DNA from 4 places in the Kocuria sp. CPCC 205258 genome. Region 1 is predicted to be linked to each of the others. Evidence: riboswitches for the same ligand, from Rfam matches in the RefSeq annotation. Region 1 holds a riboswitch; each other region holds the start of a gene.
The links. Region 1 has a riboswitch for thiamine pyrophosphate ahead of RF644_RS03150 (FAD-dependent oxidoreductase). Riboswitches for the same ligand answer to the same signal wherever they lie in the genome.
Positions count from the first base shown of each region.

Region 2: linked by a shared signal. The riboswitch ahead of RF644_RS00395 (ECF transporter S component) and the one ahead of RF644_RS03150 (FAD-dependent oxidoreductase) in region 1 are both predicted to bind thiamine pyrophosphate.
Region 3: linked by a shared signal. The riboswitch ahead of thiM (hydroxyethylthiazole kinase) and the one ahead of RF644_RS03150 (FAD-dependent oxidoreductase) in region 1 are both predicted to bind thiamine pyrophosphate.
Region 4: linked by a shared signal. The riboswitch ahead of RF644_RS02440 (3-oxoacyl-ACP reductase) and the one ahead of RF644_RS03150 (FAD-dependent oxidoreductase) in region 1 are both predicted to bind thiamine pyrophosphate.

Region 1 is NZ_JAVKPS010000001.1:677,297-684,183, reverse strand. Features, by position in the region: gene RF644_RS03180 (MDR family MFS transporter) at 1-894, opposite strand, end outside; gene RF644_RS03175 (TetR family transcriptional regulator) at 891-1,517, opposite strand; gene RF644_RS03170 (DUF3140 domain-containing protein) at 1,602-1,931, opposite strand; gene RF644_RS03165 (VOC family protein) at 2,106-3,014, opposite strand; gene RF644_RS03160 (hypothetical protein) at 3,113-4,162, opposite strand; gene thiE (thiamine phosphate synthase) at 4,261-4,890, opposite strand; TPP riboswitch at 4,996-5,099, shown strand; gene RF644_RS03150 (FAD-dependent oxidoreductase) at 5,095-6,459, shown strand; gene thiS (sulfur carrier protein ThiS) at 6,456-6,695, shown strand; gene RF644_RS03140 (thiazole synthase) at 6,697-6,887, shown strand, end outside.
Region 2 is NZ_JAVKPS010000001.1:76,500-83,386, reverse strand. Features, by position in the region: gene RF644_RS00420 (Na+/H+ antiporter subunit D) at 1-26, shown strand, start outside; gene RF644_RS00415 (Na+/H+ antiporter subunit E) at 23-730, shown strand; gene RF644_RS00410 (monovalent cation/H+ antiporter complex subunit F) at 727-999, shown strand; gene mnhG (monovalent cation/H(+) antiporter subunit G) at 996-1,463, shown strand; gene RF644_RS00400 (DUF4235 domain-containing protein) at 1,524-1,802, shown strand; TPP riboswitch at 1,940-2,059, shown strand; gene RF644_RS00395 (ECF transporter S component) at 2,150-2,770, shown strand; gene RF644_RS00390 (ABC transporter ATP-binding protein) at 2,767-4,611, shown strand; gene RF644_RS00385 (energy-coupling factor transporter transmembrane protein EcfT) at 4,608-5,405, shown strand; gene RF644_RS00380 (aminotransferase class IV) at 5,414-6,295, opposite strand; gene RF644_RS00375 (uridine kinase) at 6,325-6,887, opposite strand, start outside.
Region 3 is NZ_JAVKPS010000003.1:440,479-447,365, forward strand. Features, by position in the region: gene obgE (GTPase ObgE) at 1-233, opposite strand, end outside; gene rpmA (50S ribosomal protein L27) at 376-633, opposite strand; gene rplU (50S ribosomal protein L21) at 694-1,005, opposite strand; gene RF644_RS08080 (bifunctional hydroxymethylpyrimidine kinase/phosphomethylpyrimidine kinase) at 1,226-2,761, opposite strand; gene thiE (thiamine phosphate synthase) at 2,758-3,441, opposite strand; gene thiM (hydroxyethylthiazole kinase) at 3,438-4,262, opposite strand; TPP riboswitch at 4,305-4,398, opposite strand; gene RF644_RS08095 (nuclear transport factor 2 family protein) at 4,448-5,182, opposite strand; gene RF644_RS08100 (Rne/Rng family ribonuclease) at 5,376-6,887, opposite strand, start outside.
Region 4 is NZ_JAVKPS010000001.1:523,631-530,517, forward strand. Features, by position in the region: gene eat (ethanolamine permease) at 1-464, opposite strand, end outside; gene RF644_RS02430 (hypothetical protein) at 647-787, shown strand; gene RF644_RS02435 (FadR/GntR family transcriptional regulator) at 962-1,720, shown strand; TPP riboswitch at 1,775-1,878, shown strand; gene RF644_RS02440 (3-oxoacyl-ACP reductase) at 1,923-2,687, shown strand; gene RF644_RS02445 (LLM class flavin-dependent oxidoreductase) at 2,687-4,009, shown strand; gene RF644_RS02450 (OFA family MFS transporter) at 4,241-5,689, opposite strand; gene RF644_RS02455 (glycosyltransferase) at 5,853-6,887, opposite strand, start outside.

The DNA.
Region 1 (6,887 bases):
GTAGGTGGGCAGGTAGCCGAGGGCCCCGAACATCGCCACGCCGGTGAGCAGACCGGCGAGGGTGGTGAGGACGAAGTTGCGCTCGCGGAACAGGTGCATCGGGATGATGGGCTCGGCGGTGCGCCGCTCCACGGCCACGAACGCCGCGGCGGCCACGAGCGTCCCGGCGATCAGCCCGAGGATCACGGGGTCGGTCCAGGCGTACTTGCCGCCGCCCCAGGTGGCGAACAGGACCAGGCAGGTCGTGGCCACGGCCAGCAGCACCATGCCGCCGATGTCCAGGCGCGGCCGGCCGCTGTGCCGGGGCAGCTTGAGGAACAGGACGGCCCCGGCCAGCGCGAGCAGGCCGAGCGGGATGTTGATCCAGAAGACCCAGCGCCAGCCGGGGCCCTCGGTGAAGAACCCGCCGAGCAGCGGGCCGGCCACCGAGGACACCGCGAACACCCCGCCCATGACGCCCATGTACTTGCCGCGCTCCCTGGCCGGGACCACGTCGGCGATGGCGGCCTGGGAGAGGATGATCAGCCCGCCGCCGCCGAGACCCTGGATCGCGCGGGCCGCGATGAGGACCTCGATGGTGCCGGCGAGCGCGCCGACCACGGAGCCGGCCATGAACACCAGGATCGCGCCCAGGAGCAGGGGCTTGCGGCCCATCAGGTCCCCGAGCTTGCCGTACACGGGCATCATGATCGTCGAGGCCAGGATGTATGCCGTGATCACCCACAGCATCTCGTCGACCCCGTTGAGCTCGCCCACGATCGTGGGCAGCGCCGTGCTGAGGACGGTCTGGTTCAGCGCGGCCAGCAGCATGGAGAGCATCAGGCCGACGAAGAGCAGCGCGAGGTGCCGGGAGCCGGAGCCCGGTTCGGCGCGGTGGGCGGGGGTGCGGGTCATGAGAGCTTCTCCTGGAGACGGTGGAGGAGGGAGAGCGCCGACTCGTGGTCCTCGGTCGGCAGGCCGTGCGCCGGGGAGTAGCTCTCGGCGGTGATGGCGAAGCGCAGCGGGACGCCGCCGAGCAGGACCAGCATCCGGGCGACCTCGTCCACGCGGTGCTCCCCGATCCCGGCCGACCACGCGGGGTCCCGGGCCAGCAGCTCCGCGAGGGTGTGGCGCACCAGGGCCTCGGCCTCGAGCATCAGCTCGTGCCGGCGGCGGCCCAGGCTCGGGTGGTCCTGCAGCAGCCTCCGGCGCCGCTCGGCGTCCTGTCCCGCGTAGGCGCTGCGGGAGACGGCCAGCAGCAGGCGCGAGACCTGGCCCAGCAGGTCGCGCTCGAGGGAGAAGCCGTCCAGCAGCTCGGGGTCCAGCGAGGGGGCCCGCATGCCCAGGACGGCGTCCTCCTTGGCGGGGAAGTAGTTGAAGAAGGTCCGCGGGGAGACGCCGGCCGCCGCGGCCACGGCCTCCACCGTGGTGCCCTCGACCCCGTGCTGCACCGCGAGGGCGGCAGCCGCCTCGTGGATCGCGGACCAGGTCTCGGCCTTCTTGCGGGCGCGCAGGGTGGGAGGGGATTCGGCGTTCATGCCCACATTTTTGCACCTCTGCAAGTTTTGCACAACTGCAATATTTGCCCGGCCCGCCCGGCGGCGCCGGGCGGGCCCTCCGGCTCAGTCCTTCAGGGGGTCGTGGCCCCAGTTCATCAGGGAGTAGCGCCACCGGGTCTCGCGCACGTCCCCGTCGGGGCGCTGGGCCAGGTGGCGGTGGACGTAGCCGACCACCTTGCGCATGTGCTCGTGGTCGGCCTCGGTGCGCTCGCCCTTCGGCTTCTGCAGGATCTCCACGATCCTCCGCCCGGAGCGGTGGCCCACCGACTCCCCGCCGTCGTCCTGGCCCACCGAGGTGGACTCGTCGGTGTCCAGCCACGTCGACAGTTGCTTTGCGGTCATGTTGACGGCCTCGTCGAAGTCCTTGCCGGTGGTGTCGTCCTTCTCGCCCATGCCCTGCTCCTCGCTCTCGGACCGGGCGGCCGCCGTGTCGCCGCACGCCCTCGGTGCCCGGGCGCCCCGGGTACGAGGCCCAACCTACCGGCGGGCCGAGGTGCCGGCGAGCACCCGCGGGCGCCGAGCACGGCGCCGCCGGCGGGTGGGTGCGGACGCCGCACCGGGCCGGGACTACGCCGCGACGCCCACCTGGATCAGGGTGTTCCAGGGGTCCTCGAAGCGCAGCACGGCGCCGTCGTGCCGGGTGGGGATCCGGTGGTCCGCGAGCCGGGACGCCAGGGCCGCGACGTCGTCGGCGTCCGGCAGATCGATGTTGACCTGGCCCAGCCCCAGCGACGCCGCCCGCGGGCCGGCCCCGGCGCTCTGCCAGGTGTTGAGCGCGATGTGGTGGTGGTAGCCGCCGGCGGCGATGAACAGGGCGGAGCCGATGTCGCTCATCACCTCGAAGCCCAGCACGTCCACGTAGAACTGCCGGCCCAGCGGGATGTCACCCACCTGCAGGTGCACGTGTCCCAGGGTGGCCGGCGGCGCCGGGAGCCGCCCGCCCTGCTCGGCCAGGTGCTCCTGCAGGAAGCCGTTCGGGTCCAGGGGGTTGGAGGCCAGGGTCAGCAGGCCGGTGGGCTCCCGCCGCCACGTCTCGCGGGGGCGGTCCGTGTAGAGCTCCACCCCGTTGCCCTCGGGGTCGTCGAAGTAGAAGGCCTGGCTGTAGAGGTGGTCGGCGCTGCCGGTGAAGGAGCGGGGCGCCACGGTCGCCACGGACGCGAGCGCCGCGGCCAGGGCCGGCTCGTCGTCGAAGACCACCGCGGTGTGGAACAGGCCGGCCTGCCCGCGGCGGGCCGGCGGGAGCTCCTTGACCTGGCGCAGCCGCAGGACCGTCCGGCCGTCCCGGCCCAGGACCGCCGTGTCCCCGGCGTGGGCGAGCACGTCGAGGGTCACGGCGTCCGAGTAGTAGGCGACCATCGTGTCCAGGTCGGAGACCAGCAGCTCCACCGCACCCATCCGGGTGTCCGCGGACAGCAGGTCCTCGGCGGGGCGCTTCGTCAGGCTCTGGGGAGCGGGGTTCTGGGGAAAGATCGGCATCGCGGGGTTCTCCGTCGGCAGGGGCGGCGCATTGGTTGATGTGTCCCCAAGAATAGCCCCAGAAGCTTTCCTGTGCAAGTAAATGGCGTGCGTTGGGCTCAGAGGATGAAGATCAGGGCGGCGATCACCGCCAGGATGCCCAGGAAGACGAACCCCCACGCCTTGAGGTTGTCGGAGTCGTCCTCCTCGGGCTCGGCCGGGCGCGGCGGCCACCCGCCGGGGCCGGGTCCGAACACCGGCCCGGAGGCGCCCTGGGCACCGGTGCCCGGTGCGCCGGGCTGCTGGTCCCCGGGGCCGTACCCGGGGGTGCCGTATCCCGGACCGCCCGGGCCGGGTGCCCCGGGTTCGGGGTGCTGGCCCGGGAACTGCCCGGGCGGCGGCGGGGCCGGGCTCGCGGGGCTCACCCCCCACTGGGGGTTCTCCGGCGAGCCCGCCGGAGGGGCGCCGGGCGGGGGTGTTCCCGGGCGGATGTCACCGTCCGCGGCCGGGCCGGTCACGGAGGAGGATCCCGCGGTCGGGCCCGGCGCCGGGGGAGCCGCCGGCGGCAGGGTCTCGCCCGAGAGCACGGGCCCGTCCTCGCGGTGGCCCCGCTCCGCCTCGTTCAGCAGGGTCACGAACTGCTCGAGCGGCTCGGACCCGTCGTGCTCCCGCGCCAGGAAGCGCTCGGCGCGGCGGCGCACCACCTTGTAGACGCGCCCGTCGTCGGGAATGCCCAGGTCCCGGGCGGCCCGCGCCACGGCCAGCGGGGGCTGCTCCGGCAGGGGGTTGGTGCCCCACTCCAGGAGCCCGGTCAGCAGGGGGCGCTCGAGCACGGCGGCCAGGGCCGCCCGGGCGCCCGGCACCCGGGTGAGCTCCAGCAGCCCGCTCGGCGGCGCGGACGGGCACCCCGGCACGTCGCTGGGCAGCCGGGCGGCGCGCTCCAGCCAGAAGGTGTCGCCGAAGAGGGTGGCGAGCAGCACGGCGGCGGCGAGCCGGTCGTCGCTCGGGGCGGCGTCCTCCGGGAGGCCCTGCTCCCAGTGCGTGCCGAGGGCGCGGCGGGCGGGCTCACCGGCCAGCCGGACGCGCAGCTGCGCGTCCTCCGGGCCGCGGGCGGTCTCCGCGGGGCGCTCCACCGCGTGCCGCACCTGGGGGTCGAGCTCGGGGTCCATGGGCCACCTCTCCGTCGTCGTCCTGCGTCCATGCTCTCAGAACGTGCTGGACGGCGGCGGGGAGCCGACGGTGAGACGGGCGGCGGTCCGCCCCGGGCTCAGGCGGGGAGCAGACCGCGCAGCTGCCCGGCGGCGACGCGGGGATCGGGGGCCTCGGTGACGGCGCGGACGACGACGACGCCGCGCGCCCCGGCCTCCAGCACCTGCGGGAGCCGCGGCTCGTCGATGCCGCCGATGGCGAACCACGGCACGGGCAGGACCTCCGGGTCCGCGTCCAGCCGGGCCTCCGTCAGCTCGGCGACCGCGCGGACGAACTCCAGCCCGGTGGCCGGGCGCCCCGGCTTGGTGGGCGTGGCCCAGACGGGGCCGGTGCAGAAGTAGTCGACGTCCGGGTCCTCGAGCGCCGCCGTGGCCTGTCCGAGGTCGTGGGTGGAGCGCCCGATCAGCACGTCGGGGCCCAGGAGCCGCCGGGCCTGGGCGGGGCTGAGGTCGTGCTGGCCCACGTGGAAGACGTCGGCGCCCACGAGCGCGGCGATGTCGGCGCGGTCGTTGACCGCGAACAGGGCATCGTACTCGGCGGCGACCCGGCCCAGCAGCTCCAGCGCGGCGATCTCCTCGTCCGCGTCGATGCTCTTGTCCCGCAGCTGGACGATGTCCGCGCCGCCGGCGTAGGCCGCGTGCAGGAACTCCTCGAGGTCGCCCCGGTCCCGGCGGGCGTCCGTGCACACGTACAGCCGGGCGGCGAGGAGACGGGCCGTCCGGGTGTCTCGCAGGGAGGACTCGGCAGGGGCGGAGGCGTCACGGGTAGGGTGGGTCACACGCTGATGATAGGTCAGCGGTTCTGCGGGAGCCCCACCGGGGGCTGAGAGGGCGTCCAGCGCCGACCGCCACACCTGATGCGGGTCATGCCGCCGGAGGAAAGGACGTTCCCTGTGACTGCCGCGCACCCCGCCCCCACGACCGCGCCCCACCCGCTGGTCGACGGGCCCGAGCACGTCCGCGCCGACGTCGCCGTCGTCGGCGCCGGGGTGATCGGCCTGGCCACCGCCTGGGAGCTGCGCCGCCGCGGCCGCTCGGTGGTCGTGGTGGACCCCGAGCCGGGCTCCGGCGCCAGCCGCGCCGCGGCCGGGATGCTCGCCCCGGTGAGCGAGGTCCAGTACCGGCAGGAGCCCCTGTACCCCCTCATGACCGCCTCGGCCGCCGAGTACCCGGCGTTCGTGGCCGCCCTCGAGCAGGCCGCCGGCGGGACGGTGGGCCACCGGGCCACCGAGACCCTGGTCTGCGGCGTGGACGCCGCCGACCGGCAGGCCCTGGCGGACCTCCGCGCGCTGCAGGGGCGCCACGGCATGACGGTGGAGCCGCTGACCCTGCGCGCCGCCCGCACCCTCGAGCCGGCCCTGAGCCCGCGGCTGTCCGCGGCGTTCCGGATCCCCGACGACCACCAGGTGGACCCGCGCCGCCTCGTGGCCGGGCTGCTCGCAGCCCTCGTCGCCCCGGAACTCCCCGACCTCCCGGAGCTCCCGGAGCGCCCCGGGCTCCCGGCCGCGCGCGACGGCGGACCGGCCCGGCTCGTCCACGACCTCGCCACGGGGCTGCGCCGCAACGCCGAGGGCGCGGCGACCGGCGTCCGCCTGGCCGGCGGCGGGATGGTCTCCGCGACCTGGACGGTCCTCGCCCCCGGCGCCGGGCTCGGCGAGCTCGAAGGGCTGCCGGAGGACTGGCACCCGCCGCTGCGGCCGGTGCACGGGGACATCCTGCGCGCCCGGGTCCCCGCCGGGGCGCCGGAGCTGCTCGGGCGCACCGTCCGCGGCCTGGTGCACGGGGTGCCCGTCTACCTGGTGCCCCGCGCCGACGGGACCGTGGTGATCGGGGCGACCTCCCGCGAGGACGACCTGACCGGTCCCAGCGCCGGCGGCGTGTTCCGGCTGCTGCGCGACGCCCAGGCGCTCGTGCCCGGCGTCGCCGACCTCGAGCTGGTCGAGGTGCTGGCCCGCGCCCGGCCCGGCACCCCGGACGACATCCCCTACCTCGGCCGGGTCCGCGACCCGGACGGATCGCCGGTGCCGGGGCTCGTGGTCTCCACCGGCTACTTCCGCCACGGCGTCCTGCTCGCCCCACTGGCCGCCCGGCTCGCCGCGCAGCTGGTGGCCGGCGGGACCGGAGCCGATCCGGCCGCCGACGCCGAGCACCTCGCCACCACCGACCCGCACCGCTTCGACCGCCCCGTCGAGGCCCGTCCAGGGGATCCCGCGCCGGCCGCCGCCGGGCCCGGGCCCCGGAGCAGGAGCACCCGATGACCGCCATCACCCTCAACGGCCGCCCGCACCGCGTGGCGGCGGAGGCGACCGTCGTCGACCTCGTCGCCGAGACCGTCGGCCGCCCCCTGGGCCCCGACGGCGCCCCGCTGGACGGCGGGCGCCTCGGCGTGGCCGTGGCCGTGGACGCCGCGGTCGTGCCCCGCAGCCGCTGGCGGCGGACCCCCGTGGCGGAGGGCCAGTCCATCGAGATCATCACCGCCGTCCAGGGAGGCTGACGTGACCGCCCTGCACCCCGACCCCCTCGTGCTCGACGGCATCGAGCTGAACTCCCGGCTGATCATGGGCACCGGCGGCCTGAGCTCGCTGCACACCCTCGAGCAGGCGCTGCTGGCCTCCGGCACCGAGCTGACCACCGTGGCCCTGCGCCGCTACGCCCCCGGCCAGGGCGACTCCCTCTTCGCCCTGCT
Region 2 (6,887 bases), 600 kb from region 1:
GGCCCGTCGTGGAGGAGGCGCCGTGACCCGTCCCAAGAACTCCCTGCTCGTCGAGCTGCCGCTGCTGGTGTGGCTCGTGGTGGTGTGGGGCGCCCTCTGGGGCGACTTCGGCCCCGGCAACCTGCTGGTCGGGTTGGTCCTGGCCCTGCTCGTGACGTGGGTGCTGTACCTGCCGCCGGTGCAGCTGTCCGGCCGGTTCAACCCGTTCCAGTTCGCCGTCTTCGCCGTGACGTTCGTGTGGCAGGTCGCCAAGGCGAGCTTCGAGGTGATGCTCATCGCGATCCTCGTGGGTCCGCGCGCGCGCAACGCCGTGGTCGGCGTCCAGCTGCGCACGCGCTCCGACCTGCTCCTGACGGCCACCGGACACACCATGACCCTGATCCCGGGCTCGCTCGTGGTGGAGGTGGACCGGGCCTCCGGCACGCTGTACTTCCACGCGCTCAACGTCCGCAGCGCCCAGGAGGCCGAGGACTTCCGCCGGTCCGCCCTGCAGGTGGAGGCCGCCTGGATCCGGATCATGGGCACCCCGGAGGAGCTCGCCGCCCTGCGGGCCGAGCGGGGCGGCGGACGGACCCCCGGCACGGACCGGCGGGACAGCGCCGCGCTCAGCTCCCCGGTCACCGCGAGCCAGCAGATCGTGGGCCGCCGCCGGGACGAGGTGCCCACCGGGTCCCCGGGCGACACCCCGGGATCCACCGCCGCCGACGCCCCCCAGGAGGACCGCCCGTGATGCAGATCGCCGTGGCCGTCGCGGCCGTGCTGCTCAGCGCGGCCGCCGCGGGCACCCTCTACCGCCTCGCCAAGGGGCCCTCCCTGCTGGACCGCGTGGTGGCCACGGACGTGCTGCTGGCCATCGTCGCGGCCGCCCTCGCCGTGGACATGGCCTACCACGGCCACCTCAACAACCTGATCCTCATGGTGATCGTCTCGCTGGTCGGGTTCATCGGCTCCGTGACGGTGGCGCGCTTCGCCACCCAGACCGCCGAGCACGGGCGGTGAGCGCCGTGCTGGACACCGTCCTGGACGCCGCCGCGGCCGTGTGCCTCGTGGTCGGCGCGCTCATGTCCCTCGCCGCCGCGATCGGCCTGGTCCGCTTCCCGGACCTGCTGACGCGCATGCATGCCGGCACCAAGCCCCAGGTCTTCGGGCTGCTCCTCATGCTCACGGCCGTCGCCCTCGAGAACCGCCAACCCGTCATGATCCCGCTCATCGCCCTGGGCTGGATCTTCCAGCTGCTCACCGTGCCCGTCTCGGCGCACATGGTGGGACGCTCGACGTACCGCACCAAGCACCTGAACCGGACCACGCTGACCCAGGACGACCTGCAGAAGGTCCTCAACCGCGCCGCGGAGGGCGGGGCGGAGGGCTCCGCGGAAGGCGCTGCCGCGGGTCCGCCGGTGCCGAGCCCGGACGGCCGGCGGGCGGACGGACAGCAGACTGACGGATCGCCGGGGACGCGTTAGGCTGGGCAGGATCGACAGGGCGCACCCGCGTCCCCCTCGGACGACAAGGAGCAGCACTCCATGAACACCAAGGTCCTCGAACTCGTGGGCACCGGCCTCTCGCTCGGCGGCGTGGCGCTCTCGCACAAGGTGCTCGGCGCGGCGTGGACGCGCATCACCGGCGACCCGCCCCCCGCCAAGAACCCGGACCCGGACGAGGCCTGGACGGGCATCATCATCTGGTCGCTCGTGACCGGTCTCGTGGGCACCGTCATCAAGGTCGGCATCTCCCGCCAGATCGCGAAGATGGAGAACAAGCCGCAGACCAACCCCAAGGCCTCGAGCCAGGCCGAGGTCTGAGGCCCGGCGAGCACCTCGCGCAGGGGCCCGTCCGGCCGGACACCGCACCGGTGTCCGGCCGGACGGGCCCCTGCGTCGTTCACCGGCCGTGCGTCGGCAGTGCACGGAGCGGGCGAGGGAGGGGTAGACTCGGTGCCACTGAACGACAGGGGAGCGCCCCGCCGGTGAGACCGGCGCGGCGCTGAGAGTGCGGATCGCCGCAGACCCTCGAACCTGCTCCGGTTAGCACCGGCGAAGGGAGTCGAGCATCTCAGGGGTGCTTCCCCGGGAACGCGCCACCGGCGCGGCCCGCGGAACCCCGTCCCCTCCTGGCACCGACGGCTCGCTGAGCCCAGGAGGAACCCACCGTGAACACCACCACCCACCGCCCCGCCCGCCGCCCCGGCACGTCCCGCGCGTCGTCCTGGCGCGTCGTCGACATCGTCATGGCCGCCGTCCTCGCCGCCGTGTGCGCGGTCGTCTTCTGGGCGTGGTCGAACCTGCTCTACCCCGTGGTCGGCACGGCCGCGGTCGCCTACCCGCCCGCCGTGGGGCTGATCGCCGGCGGCTGGCTCGTGGCCGGCGTGCTCGGCGGGCTGATCATCCGCAAGCCCGGCGCCGCGCTGTTCTGCGAGCTGCTCGCCGCCGTGATCGAGAGCTTCCTGGGCACCCACTTCGGCCTGCTGGTCGTGCTCTCCGGTCTCGTCCAGGGCATCGGCGCGGAGCTGGCCTTCGCCGCCTTCCGGTACCGCCGGTTCGACGCCCTCGCGGCGGCCGTGGCGGGCGCCGTGAGCGGGATCTTCCTCGGCGTCCACGAGAACATCGTCTACAACTACGAGTGGGCGCTGAGCCACCAGGTGGTCTACGTGGTCCTGGCGGCCGTCTCCGGGGCGGTGCTCGCGGGCCTGCTGATGCAGGCCGTGGTGCGGGCCCTCGCGGCCACCGGCGTGCTGCAGGGTCTCGCGTCGGGTCGGGCCGTGCGGCGATGACGGCTCCCACGACCCCGGACCCCGTGGTGCCCGCCGGCCGCGGGGCCCGGGTCGAGGCCCGCGGCTTCGGCTGGCACCACCCCGGGCGGGACGCGGCGGCGCTGCGCGGCCTCGACCTCGTGGTGGAGCCGGGGGAGCGCGTGCTCCTGCTGGGACCCAGCGGGGCGGGCAAGTCCACCCTCCTGCACGCCCTGGCGGGAGTCCTCCACGACGACGACGGGCAGTCCGCCTCCGGCGAGCTGCTGCTCGACGGCATGCCGCCGGAGCAGGCGCGCGGCCGGGCCGGTCTCGTGCAGCAGGACCCCGAGTCCCAGGTGGTGCTGTCCCGGATCGGGGACGACACCGCCTTCGGCCTCGAGAACCTCGCGGTGCCCCGGGAGCAGATCTGGCCGCGGGTGCGCGCGGCGCTCGACGACGTGGGGCTGGACCTCCCCCTCGACCACTCCACCGCGGCCCTGTCCGGCGGGCAGAAGCAGCGCCTGGCGCTCGCGGGCGCCGTGGCCATGAGCCCCGGGCTGCTGCTGCTCGACGAGCCGACCGCCAACCTGGACCCCGCCGGCGTGCGGCAGGTCCGCGACGCCGTGGTGTCCTGCCTCGACCGCAGCGGCGCCACGCTCGTGGTCGTGGAGCACCGTGTCGCCGTGTGGGCCGAGGTCGTGGACCGCGTCGTCGTGCTCGGCCGGGACGGGAGCATCACCCACGACGGCGCGCCGGGCCGGGTGCTCGGCGCCGCGGCCGACGAGCTCAGCGGCGCGGGGGTGTGGGTGCCCGGCCGGGTGCCGGCCACGCGTGCGCCCGCTCGCCCCGCCGCGGGTCCCCGTGCAGGCTCCGGTGCACATCCCGCCGGGGGTCCCGCCGGAACCCGGGCCGCCGGCTCCGGGGCGGACGGCGCACCGCTGCTGAGCGCCACCGGTCTGGGCGTCTCGCGCAGCCAGCCCTCGGCGCGGCAGCTGCGCGCCCGGCGGCGGGCGCGGCGTCGCGGCCGCCCGGTGGACGACGCCGCCGCGGGCCGGGACCTCCCCACGGCGGTGGCCGGCGTGGAGCTGACCCTGCGCCGCGGCCGCGCGCTCGCGCTGACCGGGCCCAACGGCGCCGGCAAGTCCACGCTCGCGCTGACGCTGGCGGGTCTGCTCGCCCCCGTGCGCGGCACCGTGCGGGCCCACCCGGTCCTCGACCGAGGCGCGGGCCCCGACCCGCTCGAGTGGAGCGGCCGGGAGCTCGTGGCCCGTGTGGGGACGGTCTTCCAGGAGCCCGAGCACCAGTTCCTGCGCGCCACCGTGCGGGCCGAGCTCGAACTGGGCCCCCGGCTGGCCGGCACGCCGGTGGCCGAGCGGGAGCGCCGCACGGACGAACTGCTCCGCCGGCTGCGGCTCTCGCACCTGGCCGACGCCAACCCGTTCACCCTCTCCGGGGGCGAGAAGCGGCGGCTGTCCGTGGCCACGGTGCTCGCCACGGACCCGGACGTGCTGGTGCTCGACGAGCCGACGTTCGGTCAGGACGCCCTGACGTGGGCGGAGCTCGTGGACCTGCTCGTGGAGCTCGTCGACGCCGGCACGTCGGTCCTCGCCGTGACCCACGACGAGGACTTCGTGCGGGCGCTCGGCGCCGAGGTGCTGGCGCTGGGCACCCCGAGCGAGCGGGGCCGCGCCGCTCGCACGGCACCGGCGGCGGGAGGGGCGCCGGCCGTTCCTGTCGTGCGGTCCGCGTCCGCGGCGGGGAAGACCGCGGCTGCTCCTGCCGTGCGGTCCGCGGCCGCGGCAGGGAGTGCCCCGGCCGCTCCGGCGGCGCCGGGGGCCGGCGCGGTGCGGGTCGTCCCCGTCCGGCGGGAGCCCGTCCGGTGAGCGCCGCCGCGATCGCGCCGTCGGCCCGGACCTCCCTGCTGGGGCGCACGAACGCGGTGGTCAAGCTGGCCGGGGCGCTGCTGCTGACCGTGGTGCTGCTGCTCAGCGCGGACCCCGTGACGTCGGGGACCGTGCTGCTGGGCGAGGTGCTGCTGCTGGCGCTGGCCGGTCAGCGCCCGCTCGCGCTGCTGCGCCGGGCGTGGCCGGTGGTCGTGGCGGCGCTCGTGAGCGGGTGGGGCACGGCCCTGCTCGCCGAGGACTCCGGGCCGGTGCTGCTCGACCTGGGGGTCACCGGGATCTCGTCCGGCTCGGTGGCCGCGGGGGCGGCGATCGCCCTGCGCGGGCTGGCGCTGGCGCTGCCCGGGCTGATGCTGGTGCTCACCACGGATCCCACGGATCTCGCCGACGGCCTCGCCCAGACGCTGCGCCTGCCGGCCCGCTTCGTGCTCGCGTCCCTGGCCGCGCTGCGGCTGGTGGGGGTGATGGTCTCCGAGTGGGCCACCCTGGCGATGGCGCGGCGGGCGCGCGGGGCGGGGTCCGGGCACGGTCCGGTGGGCGCGCTGCGGGAGTTCGGCGGCCAGGCCTTCACGCTGCTGGTGCAGTCCCTGCGACGGGCCACCCGGCTGTCGGTCACCATGGAGGCCCGCGGCTTCGGTGCGGGTCCGCGCACGTGGGCCCGCGTCCCGGGGTACTCCTGGCGGGACGCGGCGGTCCTCACGGGTTGCGCTGCGGCCGCCGCGGCGGGCCCGGCGGTGTCCGTCCTGCTCGGGACGCACCGGTTCATCTGGGCCTGAGCGAAGGATCAGGCCCGCTGGACCCAGCTCGTGACGAGCCTCGTCAGGTCCGGGTCCACCGGCAGCGGCTGGTGGTCGAGCCGGCGCACCGGCACCGCGAGCCGGACGCTGGAGACCAGCCACACGGCGTCGGCCTCCATGAGGTCCGCCGGGTACAGGGGCCCGTAGCCGAGCTCCCAGCCGTCCCGGCGGGCGGCGGCGAAGATCTTGGCCTGCGTGGTGCCCGGCAGGATCCCGTGCGAGGGCTCCGGCGTCAGCAGGGTGCGGCGGCCGGCGCGCACCCGGGCGCAGACCACGGAGGACGTCGCGCCCTCCAGGACCCTGCGCCCCTCCGTGGTGAAGACCGCCTCGTCCGCGCCGAGGGAGCGGGCGTGGCGCAGGGCGGCCATGTTGATCGCGTAGGAGAGCGTCTTGGCCCCCGGGAGCAGCCACGGGTACCCGGCGTCCTGGGCGGGGTCGTGGCCGCGCGGCAGCAGCACCGCGGTCACGCCGTCCCGGCGCTGCCGGAACGTCGTCTCCGGCACGGGAGTCACCACGATCCAGGACCACGGGCCGTCCGCCGGGGTGCCGCGGCTGATCACCACCTTGACGGCGTGCTCGGCCCCCAGGCCGCCGTCCCCGCCGGGGGCGGCGTGGGCGAGCGCCAGCTCCACCGCCCCGCGCACGTCCCGCGCCGACGGCACGGGCAGCTGCGCCAGCCGCGCGGAGGCCGACAGCCGCTGGTGGTGGGCCTCGAACTTCTGCACGAGCCCGTCGACGGCGCGCATGGTCTCGAAGACGCCGTCCCCCCGGGTGAGCCCCTGGTCGTCGATCCGCACGAGCGGGACGGACGGATCGGCGAGGACGCCCTCCGGGTGGGCGGCGTCGAGGACGACGACGGTGCTGGTCACGGATCCTCCTGTCGGTGCGGCCGCGGGGCTCAGCAGACCGGGCCGGGGTGCAGGATGTCCACCTGTTCCCAGACGTGGTCCTCCGCCAGATAGGCGTCCTCCTGGGCGGCCCAGCGGTCCCAGTGCTCGGCGTAGTAGGAGCCGTCACGGCTCAGCGCGCGGTCGTAGCGCAGGGCGGTGGGCAGCTCGACCCACACGGAGACGTCCAGCAGCTCCCGGGCCTCGGCGCTGCACGCGCCGACGCCCTCCAGGATCACGACCTCCGCCACGCGGGTCAGCCGCGGGGTCCCCGGGGAGCCGGTGACCCAGTCCCAGGCGCTCCACTCGGCGTCCCGGCCCTGGTCGAGGGGCGTGAGGACCTCGTCCACGTAGGTGCGGCGGCCGGGGCCGAGCCCGTCCCAGCCCGGGTAGAGGTCCTCGAGGTGGAAGAGCGTCACGTCCCGCACCGGGCGCAGCACCGCGGCGAGCTGCTCGGCGAGGCTGGTCTTGCCGGCCCCCGAGCGCCCGTCGATGCCGATGAGGTAGGGGCGGCGGGTGGGGGAGGGGAGCAGCCGCGCCAGGTTGGTGCCGGCGGGATGGGCCGCCGCGAGCG
Region 3 (6,887 bases), on a different contig from region 1:
AGGTCGCCCTTGCCGGGTCCGCCGTTGGGGGCGGACTGGTGCGGGGCGTGGTGGTAGTTCAGCAGCGTGGTGGTCTGGCCGTCCACGCGCAGCACCACGCTGCCGCCGTCCCCCCCGTTGCCGCCGTCCGGACCGCCGAGCGGCTTGAACTTCTCGCGGCGGATGGACACGCAGCCGTGCCCGCCGGAGCCGCCGGACACGTGCAGGACGACGCGGTCGACGAAACTGGCCACGGGGAACTCCTCTGGTTCAAGAACGGACGGGCCACGTTAAGACTGTAGAGGGCGGGCGCTGGACGCACCCACCCTCTACAGACCAAACATGGGTGGTGCGGGTCGTGACCCGCACCGGGGCCGGCAGCGCCGGCCCTGTGGACTACTCTGCGGCAGCCTGGATGTTGACGACCTTGCGGCCCCGGCGGGTGCCGAACTCGACCTGACCGGCGGCCAGGGCGAACAGGGTGTCGTCGCCACCGCGGCCGACGTTGAGGCCGGGGTGGAAGTGCGTGCCGCGCTGCCGGACGAGGATCTCGCCGGCGTTGACGGTCTGGCCGCCGAAGCGCTTCACGCCGAGGTACTGCGCGTTGGAGTCGCGACCGTTGCGAGTGGAGCTCGCGCCCTTCTTGTGTGCCATGAGGTGTGCCTACCTTCGGGTCTTTACTGGCTGGTGGAGTCTGGACGGGGACCGGGCCGGTCAGGCGTCGATGCCGGTCACCTTCACGGTGGTCAGCTCGGCACGGAAGCCCTGGCGCTTCTTGTAGCCGGTCTTGTTCTTGAACTTCTGGATGGAGATCTTGGGACCGCGGAGGTTCTCGACGATCTCGGCCGTGACCTTGACGCTCGCCAGGGTCTGGGCATCCGAGGTGATCTTGTCCCCGTCGACCAGCAGCAGGGCAGGGAGCTCGATGGTGCTGCCTGCTCCGCCGGCGACGCGGTCAAGGGTAACGAGGTCTCCGACGGAAACCTTTTCCTGGCGGCCGCCAGCGCGGACAATCGCGTACACCACTTGGGAACTCACTTCTCTCGACGTCATGTGTAAACAGTGTGGGTCGAGCGCATACCTGTCAGGACCAACGACGTTGAGACGAGCTGACGGTGACCGGCCCGTGGGACTAGGCCGAGGTCAGCGCAGGTTCGCCGCAATTCAGGAACTGCACCCGCATGTGCCGCCAGGTGGGGTGTCGAGTTTTTACACGCGCGCACCGGCAGGGCACCGAAGATCAAGACTACTCGATCCGGTCAGCGCCCGCCAACCGGCGCTCCGCCACCGGCGCGGCGAAGAAGTCCCGCTCGAGCGCGCAGGCCTCCAGGAACACCTCCCGCATCCTCGCCCGGACGTCCGCCGGGGCCGCCCGGGCGGCGTCGTCGAGCAGCCGGCGGGCCGTGCGGGTGGCCTCCTGGAACCCCTCGTCCGCGTACGTGGCCAGCCAGTCCGCGTAGGGGTGCCCGTCGGTCCCGTCGGCCGCGGCGAGCTCGTTCAGGTGCCGGCCCACGTCCGCGTAGACCCAGTAGCACGGCAGCACGGCGGCCAGGCCCACCGGGTAGGGCTCGGCGGCGGTGGCCGCGAGCAGGAACGTGGTGTAGCGCCGCGTCACCTCGCCGAGGCCGTCCCGGGCGCCGCCGGCCCGGGCGCCGCCGTCCCCGGCGTGCCGCAGCCGGGCCCGGTGCAGCTGCGCCTCGGTCTCGGTGCAGGACACGGCGCCGGCGGCGAAGAACAGCCGCTGCTCCTCGTCGGGCGCCCTGGCGGCCAGCAGGGCCAGCGCCCGGCTGTATCCGTCGAGGTACTGCAGGTCCTGGTCGAGGTAGGCGAGGAAGCGGTCCGGCTCGAGCCGGCCGTCGCCGAGGAGGCGGACGAACTCGAGCTCCTCGATCTCCCGCCGCACGGCCGCGGAGGCCTCCCACAGCTCGTCGGTGAACCGCTCCGGCGCCGTGCCCCAGCTCTCGAGGGCGTCCTGGACGTGGTGGAAGTGGTGGACGGGCCCGCTGCCGTGGCCCACCTCGAGGTCCCCGGCGGCCTCGAGGGCCCCGCGCAGCCAGTCCCGGGCGATCCGCAGGCTCCGGGGCCAGTCCCCGTGCCGGGCCTGGAGGGTGGCCAGGGCCGAGGAGAGGGAGCACCCGGTGCCGTGGGAGTTCTCGGTGGGCACGCGGGCGCCGTCGAACGCCACGAGGGGCGCGGGGGCGTCCGGGCCGACGAGCGCGTCGGGCGTCCGGTCCCCCGTGAGGTGCCCGCCCTTGACGAGCACCAGGGTGCCGTGGGCGCGGGCCACGCGGTGGCCCTGCGCGAGGGCCTCGTCCCACGACGACGCCGTGTCCTCCCCGGCGAGCACGGCGAGCTCCTGCAGGTTCGGGGTGATCAGGTCGGCGAGGCCGAGCATCGCGCGCAGGGCGTCCTCGGCCTCGCGCTCCAGCAGGCGGCCCCCGGAGGTCGCGACCATGACGGGGTCCAGGACCACGACCGGCGGCCGGTGGGTCCCGAGCCACCGGGTGACGGCCTCGATGACCGGCACGGACCCGAGCATCCCGATCTTGACGGCGTCGATCTCGACGTCCTCGGCGACCGCGTCCAGCTGTGCCGAGAGGAACTCGACCGGCGGGACGTGGATGTCGCGCACGCCCACGGTGTTCTGCACGACGACGGCGGTGACGGCGCTCATCCCGTAGCCGCCCATCGCGGCGATCGACTTGAGGTCCGCGTGCTGGCCGGCGCCGCCCGTGGGGTCGGTGCCGGCGATGGCCAGGACGCGGGGCACGCGGGCGGTCACGGAGCCACCTCCCCGGCGGGCACGGCGGCGAAGGCCCGCAGGTAGCGGGCGGCCGCGGCGGCGGGGTCCGGGTCGGCGCAGATCCCGGAGACCACGGCCAGCCCCGCGGCGCCGGCGGCGCGCAGGCCGGGGGCGTCCTCGACCCGCACCCCGCCGATGGCCAGGCAGGGCAGGGCCGTGCGGGCCGCGGCGCGGGCGAAGCCCTCGACGCCCAGCGGCTCGGGGGGGTCGGGCTTGGTGCGGGTCGCCCGCACCGCCCCGACGCCCAGGTAGTCGACCGTCCCGGCCGGCAGCGCGGCGGCAGCATCGAGCTCCTCCGCCGTGGCGGCGCTGAGGCCGAGCACGGCGTGCGGGCCGCAGATCTCCCGGGCGAGCGCCACGGGCAGGTCGGACTGGCCCACGTGCACGCCGGCCACGGGGGCGCCGGCCGCGCGGGCGGCGAGGTACACGTCGGCGCGGTCGTCCACGAGCACGGGCACCTCCCGGCCCACGCGCTCGGCGACGGCCGTCAGCAGGGCGACGAGCTCGCGGACCGGGGCGTCCTTCTCCCGCACCTGCACCATGGTGGCTCCCCCGCGCACGGCGGCGGCCACGACGTCCGGGACCGTCCGGGGGGCGCTCAGGGCGGTGTCCGTCACCAGGTGCAGGGACAGGGCCGCGGGGTCGAGGCGCGGGCTCACCGGGCGACCTCCTCGCGCACGAGCTCCGCCCGGGCAGCGATCCCCTCCGGGGTGACGGCGTGCAGCCGGTCCAGCAGCGCCACGGCGAAGGAGCCGGGCCCGGCGGAGTCGGAGGCCGCGTCCTCGGCCGCGAGGGTGTACACCGTGGTGGCGGCCACCGCCGCGGCGGCCGGGTCCGTGCGCACGGCGGTGAACGCGGCCATGAGGGCGCCCAGGGCGCACCCGCCGCCGGTGATGCGGGTCAGCAGGGGCGTGCCGTGCGGCACCCGGACCACGGTGCCGTCCGGGGAGCGGACGAGGTCCACGGGCCCGGACACGGCCACCGCCGAGCCGGCCCGCTCGGCGAGCGCGGCGGCGGCGTCCCGGGCCGCGTCGACGCCGTGGGTCGCGTCTGTGCCGCGGCCGCCGGCGCCGCCGGCGAGGGCGATGACCTCGGAGGCGTTGCCGCGCACGATCGCCGGCTCGAACCCGAGCAGGTCGCGGGCCAGCGCCGTGCGCACGGGCAGGGCACCCACCGCCACCGGGTCCAGGACCCAGGCCCGGCCCGCGCGGCGCCGGGCCCCGACGGCCTCGTAGGCGGCGCCGCGCTGCTCGGCGGTGGGCGTGCCGGTGTTCACGAGGAGGCCGTCGGCGAGCTCCGCGAAGACCCCGCCCTCGCCCTGGATGTCGGTCATCGCCGGGGACGCGCCCACGGCGAGCAGCACGTTGGCGGTGAAGTTGGTGACCACGGCGTTGGTGATGCACTGCACCAGCGGCGCCGCGGCGCGCAGGTCCGCCAGGGCCGCGGCGGCGTCCTCGGCGAGCGCGGGGTCCGGCGGCACCGGCCTCCCGGGTCCTGGTGTGCGGTCGGACGGGGGTACGGCATCGCGCATCTGCGACATCCCTTCGCTAGTACTGGCTAGATCAGGTTCGACGGGTGTGTTCTCAGCCGCTCGTGCGGCACCCCGTGTCTGGTGTCCTGCCAGTCTAGTCGTCGTGCGGGAGCCGGCACGGACCCCGCACGGGATCAGAACATGCCGTTGGCGTGCGCCATCCGCTCGGGCACCGGCTGCGCGACGCCCCAGTGCTCCACGATCCGGCCGTCGTCGAGGCGCCAGAGGTCGTAGCAGGCCACCGTTCCGGTGGATCCCCCGTCGCTGTTCCCTCCGGGCACGGCCTCCGCGACGGTCAGCACGAAGTTCCCCTCGCCGACCACGCGGCGCAGCCGCTGGTACGCGGGCTGCGGGCCGTCCGGCGTGCCGCCGGTGTGCTCGGTGCAGCCCCGGGGGCTCATGTGGTCCTGGACGGCGTGGCGGTCGCCCCCGACGAGGGCGGCCTCGACCCACTCGGCGGCGATGCGCTTGTTGTCCTGCGTCCGCTCGTGGTCCGTGACCGCGACGGGGCCGTCGAGCTGGGGGCGGGCGCCGTCGGGGCCCGTGCGCAGGGGCTCGAGGACGTCCCAGTGCTCGGCGATCCGTCCGTCCTCCACCCGGAAGACGTCGAAGCCGACCAGCGGCTCCGGACCGAGCCCTTCGTACACCGAGTGGACGGCCACCGTCCCGTGGTCGTCGAGCATCCGGACCATGTCCACGCGGAAGTCGTCGGGCATGCTCCGCACGAACTGCCTGAGACCCTCGCGCCCGTCCGGCGCGAGCGGCGAGTGCTGGACGAAGTCCTCCGTGTAGTGACGGTCCACGGCCGACGGATCCCGGTGGACGAACAGTTCCGTGCCGGTGGTGCGGATGGTGTCTGCACTGGTCATGGCGATGCTCCCTGGAACGGGCGGCCGCTCTCCCGGCGGACGGGACGGCGGCCCCGGGTGTGCTGTGGTGCGCACCACGGTACGCCGCCGTGCGGAGGGCGGGCAGGCCGGGGCGGTCCGTGACGGTCCGCGACGACGGAGGACCCCGACCGTGCCGGTCGGGGTCCTCCGTGGTGCTGCTCGGCGGGGCGGGTCAGCCCCGGTCGGCGGGCCGGCCGCTGGTGAGGTCCTCGGCCTTGACGCCGACGCCGACGACGGTCGGCGCCCGGCGGGAGGGGTCCTCCGGGGCGCGCTGGGCGACGGTCTTCGCCTCGTGCCGGGCGCCCTCCGCGGCGGCCGCTCGGCCGGCGGTCACCTCGGCCTCGCCGGGCCGCGCCGTCGGGGCCGAGGCCCGCCGGGAGCGCCGCCGGGGCCGCACGGGCTCCGCGTCCGCCTGTTCCGCGACGACCGCCGCGGCCGGGGCGGGAGCCTGCCGCTCCGTGCGCTCCTGGGCCGTGCTCTCCTGGGCCGGGGCCTCCGCCGCGGCGGTGGCCCCCTCCGCGGCGTCATCCGCACCGGTGACCGCCTCGGCGGCGGCCTCCGGGGCGGCGGAGCCGGCGTCCGGTCCCCGCTGCCCGAAGACCTCCGCGAGGGAGTCCAGGCTCAGCGGCCGGGCCTCGGCGGGCTCGACGACCACGGCGTGGCCCTGCGGCAGCTCGATGACCTCGCCGTTGATGGTCAGGCGCGAGCCCTGCTCGCCCGGCGCCCCCTCGGCGGGGAGCTGCTCCGGGGCGGCGGGGGCGGTGTCCTCCCCCTCCTCCGGCTGCTGCTCGGCGGCGGTGTCCCCGCCCTGGCCGCGTCCGCGGCTGCGCTTGCCGCGGCGCTTCTTCCGGGAGCGCCCCGAGCCCTCGGGCCGGGACTCCGCGGGCTGGGCGGCCTCCTCGGCGCGCTCCGGCTCGTCCGCGGCCGCCTCCTCGTGGTGGGTGGCGGCGGCGATCGTCGCGAACGCCGTCCGCGCGGCCTCGGCCTTGGCCTTCTCCGCGGGGTCGGCCTCGGCGGAGCGCTGCTCCGTCCGGGCGGGCTGCTGCTCGTTGCGGCCCCCGCGGCCGCGCTTGCGCTCCGTGCGGTTCGGCCGCTGGTCGCGGGACTCGCTCGTGGCGCCGCCGGAGCGGCCCTCGAGCGGGTGGTCGTGGACCACCACGCCGCGGCCGGCGCAGTGCTCGCACGGCTCGGAGAACACCTCCAGCAGGCCGGTGCCCATGCGCTTGCGGGTCATCTGCACGAGGCCCAGCGAGGTCACCTCCGCCACCTGGTGCTTGGTGCGGTCCCGGCCCAGGCACTCCACCAGCCGGCGCAGCACGAGGTCCCGGTTGGACTCGAGGACCATGTCGATGAAGTCGATCACGATGATCCCGCCGATGTCCCGCAGCCGCAGCTGCCGGACGATCTCCTCGGCCGCCTCCAGGTTGTTCTTGGTGACGGTCTCCTCGAGGTTGCCCCCGGAGCCGGTGAACTTGCCGGTGTTCACGTCGACCACAGTCATCGCCTCGGTGCGGTCGATGACGAGCGAGCCGCCCGAGGGCAGGAAGACCTTGCGCTCGAGTGCCTTCTGGATCTGTTCCTCCACGCGGTAGTTCACGAACAGGTCCTCGTCCTCGTCCCACTTCTTGAGCCGGTCGAGCAGGTCCGGTGCGACGTAGGTCACGTACGCCTCGATGTTGTCCCA
Region 4 (6,887 bases), 150 kb from region 1:
ATGTGGATGCCCATGAACACCAGGTAGGTCACGAGGTACACGGGCCAGGAGTTTGTGATCCCGAACAGGCCGAGCGCCTCGATGTAGCCGCCGATGAACGTGGCGATCGCCGCCGGGGCCACGGCGTACTCGATGAGCACGGCCATCCCGGTGGCGAAGCCGCCGAGGGGGCCGAGGGCCCGGCGGGCGAACCCGTAGCCGGCGCCGGCCGTGGGGAGCGTGGAGGAGAGCTCGGCGAGGCCGAAGACCATGCAGGTGTACATGAGGCCCATGAGCACGAAGGCGATGAGCAGCCCGCCCCACCCGCCCTCGGAGAGCCCGATGTTCCATCCGGAGAAGTCCCCCGAGATGACGTAGGCGATGCCCAGGCCCGCGAGCAGGACCCACCCCGCGGCCCCGGAGCGGAGCTGGCGGTGCTGGAAGTACTCGTCGGTGCGGGCGGGCTGTGCTGGGGAGTCGGGCATGGGACGATCCCTCCGGGATTCCACAAAGGTCTGAAAACAGACGTTTGGCGCGAGTGGTCACAGTCTGTGGGTTGCCCCCTGCCTCGTCAAGACCCCGCGGCGCGCGGTCGGGTGGTCGCCGAGCGGCGCCCGGGACCGCGTCGCGGTGGAGCCGGCCCCCCGCATGCCGCAGAATGGTGGGCATGAACCAGACCAGCTCCTCAGCCCCTGACCGCCCCGGCCGCGCCCGCTCCTGGGCCTTCATCGCCATCACGGCGGGCTTCCTCGTCTCGGCCGCCCTGATCATCGCGGTGGGCGTGGTCGCCATGGATCTCACCCACTAGGACCTCGGCCGGCCGTCCCGGCCGGAGGGAGCGGCGCGCCGTCCGGACCGGGCGGCGCGCCGCTGCTGCTCGTGGCCCCGGCCGGCGCGCGCGGTGGGCGGGGTCCCGCCGGAGGCGGTCCCCGGGGACCGTGACACCATGGGCGCACGTCGCACCGCAGGGAGGAGCGCCACCGTGAGCGATCCCGTCCAGCACCCCCGCATCCGGCCCGTGCGCCAGGGCAATGCCTTCGAGGAGGCCGTGGAGCGGATCCTCGACTCGATCCGGCTCGGCCTGTTCCGCCGGGGCGAGCGGCTCCCGCCCGAGCGGGAGACCGCGGCGATGCTCGGCATCTCCCGCGCCACGCTCCGGGAAGCCCTGCACGAGCTCCAGGTCGCCGGGGTCCTGGAGGTGGTGCGGGGCCGGTACGGCGGGACCTTCGTGACCGGCCGCACCGCCCTGCCGGACGAGGCCCTCCCCCCGGTGGACCCCGCGGACGTCGAGGACGTGCTGGTGTTCCGCGCGGTGGTCGAGCCCGCCGCGGCGGAGCTGGCCGCGGCGGCGTCCCTCAGCGCGGCCGCCCGGGAGCACCTGCTCGCGTGCCTGCGGCAGGTCGAGGAGAGCACCCCGGAGGACTACCGCCCCGCCGACGCGCGCTTCCACATCGCGGTGGCCGAGCTGGGCGGCTGTCCCAGCCTGGTCCGCGCCGTCGCGGAGGTGCGCTCGCGGGCCAGCGACCTGCTGGACCGGATCCCCGTCCTGCCGGTCAACCTCGAGCACTCCGACCGCCAGCACCGCGAGCTCACCGACGCCGTCCTGGCGGGCGACGCCCCCGCCGCCCGGGCCGCTTCCCTCGCGCACCTGGAGGGCACGGCCGCGCTGCTGCGCGGCTTCCTCGGGCACGCCGGGCAGTCCGACGACGACGCCCCCCGGGACGACCGCGGCCCGGTGTGACCCGCCGCCGCGCGAAGAACGGGCCGGGCTGCGGGGCCGGTGCTTATACTCGTCCGCAGTGACACGGGGTGCCGGCGCCGCACGACGAGCCGGCTGAGATGACACCCGTCGAACCTGATCCAGTTAGGACTGGCGAAGGGATGTCCTGCCGGGACCGGCCGTGGCCGGCCCGCGTCTCCTCGCCCTGACCCCGGGGAGACCCATGCAGATCGCAGAACAGATCGTCCTCGTCACCGGCGGAGCACGAGGGCTGGGCCGCAGCGTCGTCGAGGCCTTCGCCGCCCAGGACGCGAGGGTCGTGGTCAACTACCGCGCGTCCCGGACGGCCGCGGAGGAGCTCGTCGACCGGTACGGCCACGAGCGGGCGGTGGCGCTGGCTGCCGACGTCACCGACGCGCAGCAGGTCGCAGACATGCTCCGCGCGGCCCGGGAGCACTTCGGCTCCCCCGTCACCACCGTGGTCAACAACGCGCTGGCGGACTTCTCCTTCAACGGCGACGCCCGCTCCTCCGCGGAGGACATCCGCTGGGAGGAGTTCCACGCCCAGTTCTCCGGCAGCGTCCGCGGGGCGCTCAACACCGTGCAGCAGGCCCTGCCCGGCATGCGGGAGCGGGGTTTCGGCCGGGTCGTCAACGTCGGCACCAACCTGTTCCAGAACCCCGTGGTCCCGTACCACGACTACACGGCGGCGAAGGCCGCGCTGCTGTCCCTGACCCGCACCCTCGCCAAGGACCTCGGCGCGTACGACGTCACGGTCAACATGGTCTCCGGAGGTCTGCTGCGCACCACCGACGCGAGCGCCGCCACCCCGGACGAAATCTTCGACCACATCGCCTCCGCCACGCCCCTGGGCCGGGTCACCACACCGGCCGAGTTCGCCGACGCCCTGCTGTTCTTCGCCTCGCCGTGGGCGCGCTCGGTCACGGGGCAGAACCTGGTGGTCGACGGCGGGCTGGTCCTCAACTGATGGGGGCCGCCGTGACCGCGCCGCGACAGCTGCACCTCAACGCCTTCCTCTTCGGCGCGGGCCACCACCAGGCGGCGTGGCGGCACCCGGACTCCCCGCTGGAGCGGCTCGGGGACATCGCCCACTGGGAGCGCCTCGCCCGCACCGCCGAGCGGGGCCTCCTCGACGCCGTGTTCTTCGCCGACGGGCACAGCGCCGGCGACGTGGCGGACGGACCCCGGTGGTTCCTCGAACCGCTCACGGCCCTGTCCGCGATGGCGCGGGCCACGGAGCGGATCGGGCTGGTCAGCACGGTCTCGACGACCCTCTGGACGCCGTTCCACGCCGCCCGCCTGCTGGCCTCGCTCGACCACATCAGCCGCGGGCGGGCCGGCTGGAACGTGGTCACCTCCATGTTCGACGCCGAGGCGCGCAACCACGGCCTCCCGGGAATGCCACCGCACGCCCAGCGCTACGCGCGGGCGGCAGAGTTCATCGACGTGACCCATCGGCTGTGGGACTCGTGGTCCGACGACGCCCTGGTCGGCGACCGGCAGGGCCTGCACGCCGACCCCGAGCGGGTGCGCCGGATCGACCACGCCGGCGAGCACTTCCGCGTGGACGGCCCGCTGACCGTGCCGCGCCCGCCCCAGGGGCGTCCGGTCCTGTTCCAGGCGGGCGCCTCCGGGCCGGGCCGGGACCTGGCCGCCCGGCACGCCGAAGGGGTCTACGCCGTGGCCTACGACCTCGAGAGCGCGCGGGAGTACCGCGCCGATCTGAGGCGGCGCGTCGCCGCGGCCGGACGGGACCCGGAGGGCGTGGCCGTCATGCCGGGCCTGGTCACCTACGTGGGCTCCACGGAGGAGGAGGCCCGGGCCAAGCAGGCGGAGGTGGACGCCCTGCTGCCCTCGGAGCAGTCCCTGGCCCAGCTGTCCGCGTTCGTCCAGCAGGACTGCAGCGCCTGGGAGCTGGACGCCCCGGTCCCGGAGCTGCCGCCGCTCGAGGGTTTCACCGGGCCGCAGGGCCGGTACGCCACGATCCTGCGGATCGTGGCGGTCGAGCGGCCCACGGTGCGGCAGCTGCTGGGCCGGCTGGCCGCCGGGGGCGGGCACTGCACGGTGGTCGGCACCCCGGAGGCCGTCGCGGACCGGATGGAGCGCTGGTTCATCTCGGGCGCGGCCGACGGCTTCAACCTCATGCCGCCCCGGCTGCCGGACTCCCTCGACGACTTCGTGGACCACGTGGTCCCCGTCCTCCAGCGTCGCGGACTCTTCCGCACCCGGTACACCTCGTCCACGCTGCGCGGGCACCTGGGGTTGCCGCGGCCCGGCGGCGCTCAGTGACGTGCTGCGGCGCCTGTTGCGGCGGACGACCCGGGCATCCCGGGACGGTCGGTCAGCACGTCGTGGACCGGTCGGCGCAGGCTGTCGGGGAGCTTCGGACCGCGGCCCGCCCGTGTCCTGTCCGCCGGTCAGACGAACAGCGCGGTCACCCGCGTGAGGGTCATCGTCACTCCGTAGGCGAGCGGGACCCCGACGAGGACCCAGCCCAGTGCCAGTCGTGCACGGCTCATGTCATGCCTCCTTCGGGGAGAGATCGGTGTCGGACGTGCGCGAGGACTCGGTGCCGGCCTTCCCGGAGGCCTCGGTGCCGGACGCCGCGGTCCGGCGCTCGGGCTCGTGGTACTTGGCGTCCACGGGCTTGACCAGGAGGTTGGCGACGAAGCCGACGACCAGCAGGCCGACCATGGTCAGCAGCGCCGGCTGGTACGCCTGCGCAGTGAGCTCCCCGGGGGTGCCCTGGGCGTCGAGGAACGCGTTGACGATGAGGGGCCCGGCGATGCCCGCGGCGGCCCAGGCTGTGAGCAGGCGGCCGTGGATGGCCCCCACCTGGAAGGTCCCGAAGAGGTCCCGCAGATAGGCCGGCACCGTGGCGAAGCCGCCGCCGTAGAACGAGATGATGACGAAGGCCAGCAGCACGAACAGCAGCGTGGAGGTCGAGCCGAACAGCGCCAGCACGGTGTAGAGGACCGCCCCGACACCGAGGTAGACCATGTAGATGCGCTTGCGGCCCAGGACGTCCGAGGTGGTGGACCACACGAAGCGCCCGCCCATGTTGCCGATGGACAGGAGGCCCACGAAGCCGCCGGCCACGGCCGCCGTCACGAGGGAGGCGCCGTCCGCCTGGCGGAAGAAGTCCTGGATCATGGGGGCGGCCTGCTCGAGGATGCCGATGCCGGCGGTCACGTTGCAGAACAGCACGATCCACACCAGCCAGAACTGCCGGGTGCGGATCGCGTTGCGGGCCGAGACGTGGTTCTTCGTGACGAGGGCCTTCGACTCGACCTTCGAGGGCTCGAACCCCTCGGGCTTCCAGTCCTCCGCCGGAACCTTGATCGTGAACGCGCCGAAGAGCATGTAGGCGAGGTAGACGACCGCGAGGGTCAGGAACAGCTTGCCGACGGCGTCCCCGCTCGCCACCCAGCCCTCGGTGCCGGAGTTCGGGTCGTAGAAGTTGAGCAGCGCCGCGGAGAGCGGACTGGCGATCAGCGCGCCGCCGCCGAAGCCCATGATCGCCATGCCCGTGGCGAGGCCGGGGCGGTCGGGGAACCACTTGATCAGCGTGGAGACGGGCGAGATGTAGCCGATGCCCAGGCCGATGCCGCCGATGACCCCGTAGCCCAGGTAGACGAGCCAGAGCTGCTCGGTGAAGATGCCGAGCGCGCCGACCAGGAACCCCCCGGACCACAGCAGCGCCGCGGTGAACATGGCCCTGCGCGGCCCGCCGGTGTCCACCCACGTGCCGAAGACGGCGGCGGACAGGCCCAGCATGACGATGGCGATGGAGAAGATGATGCCGATCTGGGTCAGGCTCGCGTCGAAGTGCGCCACCAGCGCGTTCTTGTACACGCTGGTGGCGTAGGCCTGACCGATGCACAGGTGCACCGCGAGGGCGGCCGGCGGTATGAGCCAACGGTTGAATCCCGGTGGTGCCACCGAATGCTGCCGATCAAGCCATCCCATGCCCCGACTCCTCATCTGGTGCGGACACTGCGCGAAGGGCGCGTCCGGGACGGAATCAACACGTCCCGGCCCGGCGCCCAAGGGTGAAGCATGTCACACGGACGAGAGAACTGGAAAGCAGCCTGCCGACCGGCCGCGCCGGATCGGGCCGGAGCGGGGCCCCTCATCCTCCGCGCAGCGACCGCCACGCGCGCCGCCAGAAGGCGAGGAAGCCCTTCTCCGCCACGGCCTGCTCGAGCCGTTCGATCTGCCGGGTCTGGGCGCGGACCAGGTCTAGGAGCTCGTGCGCGAGCTCCTCGGCGGCGTCCAGCCTCCGGTGCAGGGCGCCGGCCTCCTCCGCCGCCGCCCGCCTCAGGTAGAGCGGCAGGCCGATCCCGTGCTCCGCGCTCCACTGCCTGAGGTGGCGCTCGCGCACCGCCGCCTCGCCCCGCGCCGCGGCGAGCCGGTCGGTCCGGTCCCGCTGGGCGGTCGGGCGCGCGGGGAGCAGACCCGCGGTGAACGTCTCCAGGAAGCGGAGCACGAACTCCCAGCGCTCCGCGGCGCCGATGGTCTCGTCGTAGTCGCCCAGCACCCCGTGCACCGCGCGCCGGTACAGGAACGGCGCGTCGACCGCGGTGCGGTCGCCGTCCAGCACGTCGGTGAGTGTGAGTGCCTCCCGGTCAGTCCGCACGAGATCCCGTCCCGGCCGACCGGTTGGGACGTCCTGGCCGGTCCCGGCCGGAGCCCCGGTCCGCACCACGACCCCGTCGTCGGTCACGAGGGGATCCTCGAGGTGGGCGACGCCCCGCTGCAGGAGCTCGGGCGGCCAGGGCTCCGAGCCGTCGTGCAGGACGACGAGCTCAGACTCCCCTGCCCGCAGCCCACGGTTGGCGGCCGCCGCGGCACCGAAGGCCCTGCGGTGGTGGAGGACCGTCGTGCGCCCCGCGAGCTCGTCCCGGCGCGGCGCCAGGACCGCGTCCACCTCGGCGGGGTCCCCGCCGTCGTCCACGAGGACCAGTCGCCAGTCGGTGAACGTCTGCGCCAGGAGGTCGTCGACGGCCCGGCCCAGGCGCGCCGGGGCGTCGTGGTGCCGCAGCAGGACCGCGACGGTGGGCCGCTCGGACGGCACCGCGGGAACGGTGTACCGGCGGCGGAGGGCACGCACCACCGGGGCACCGACCCCGCGCGGCGCCGCCACCGTTCCCACCGCGGGCCGGGC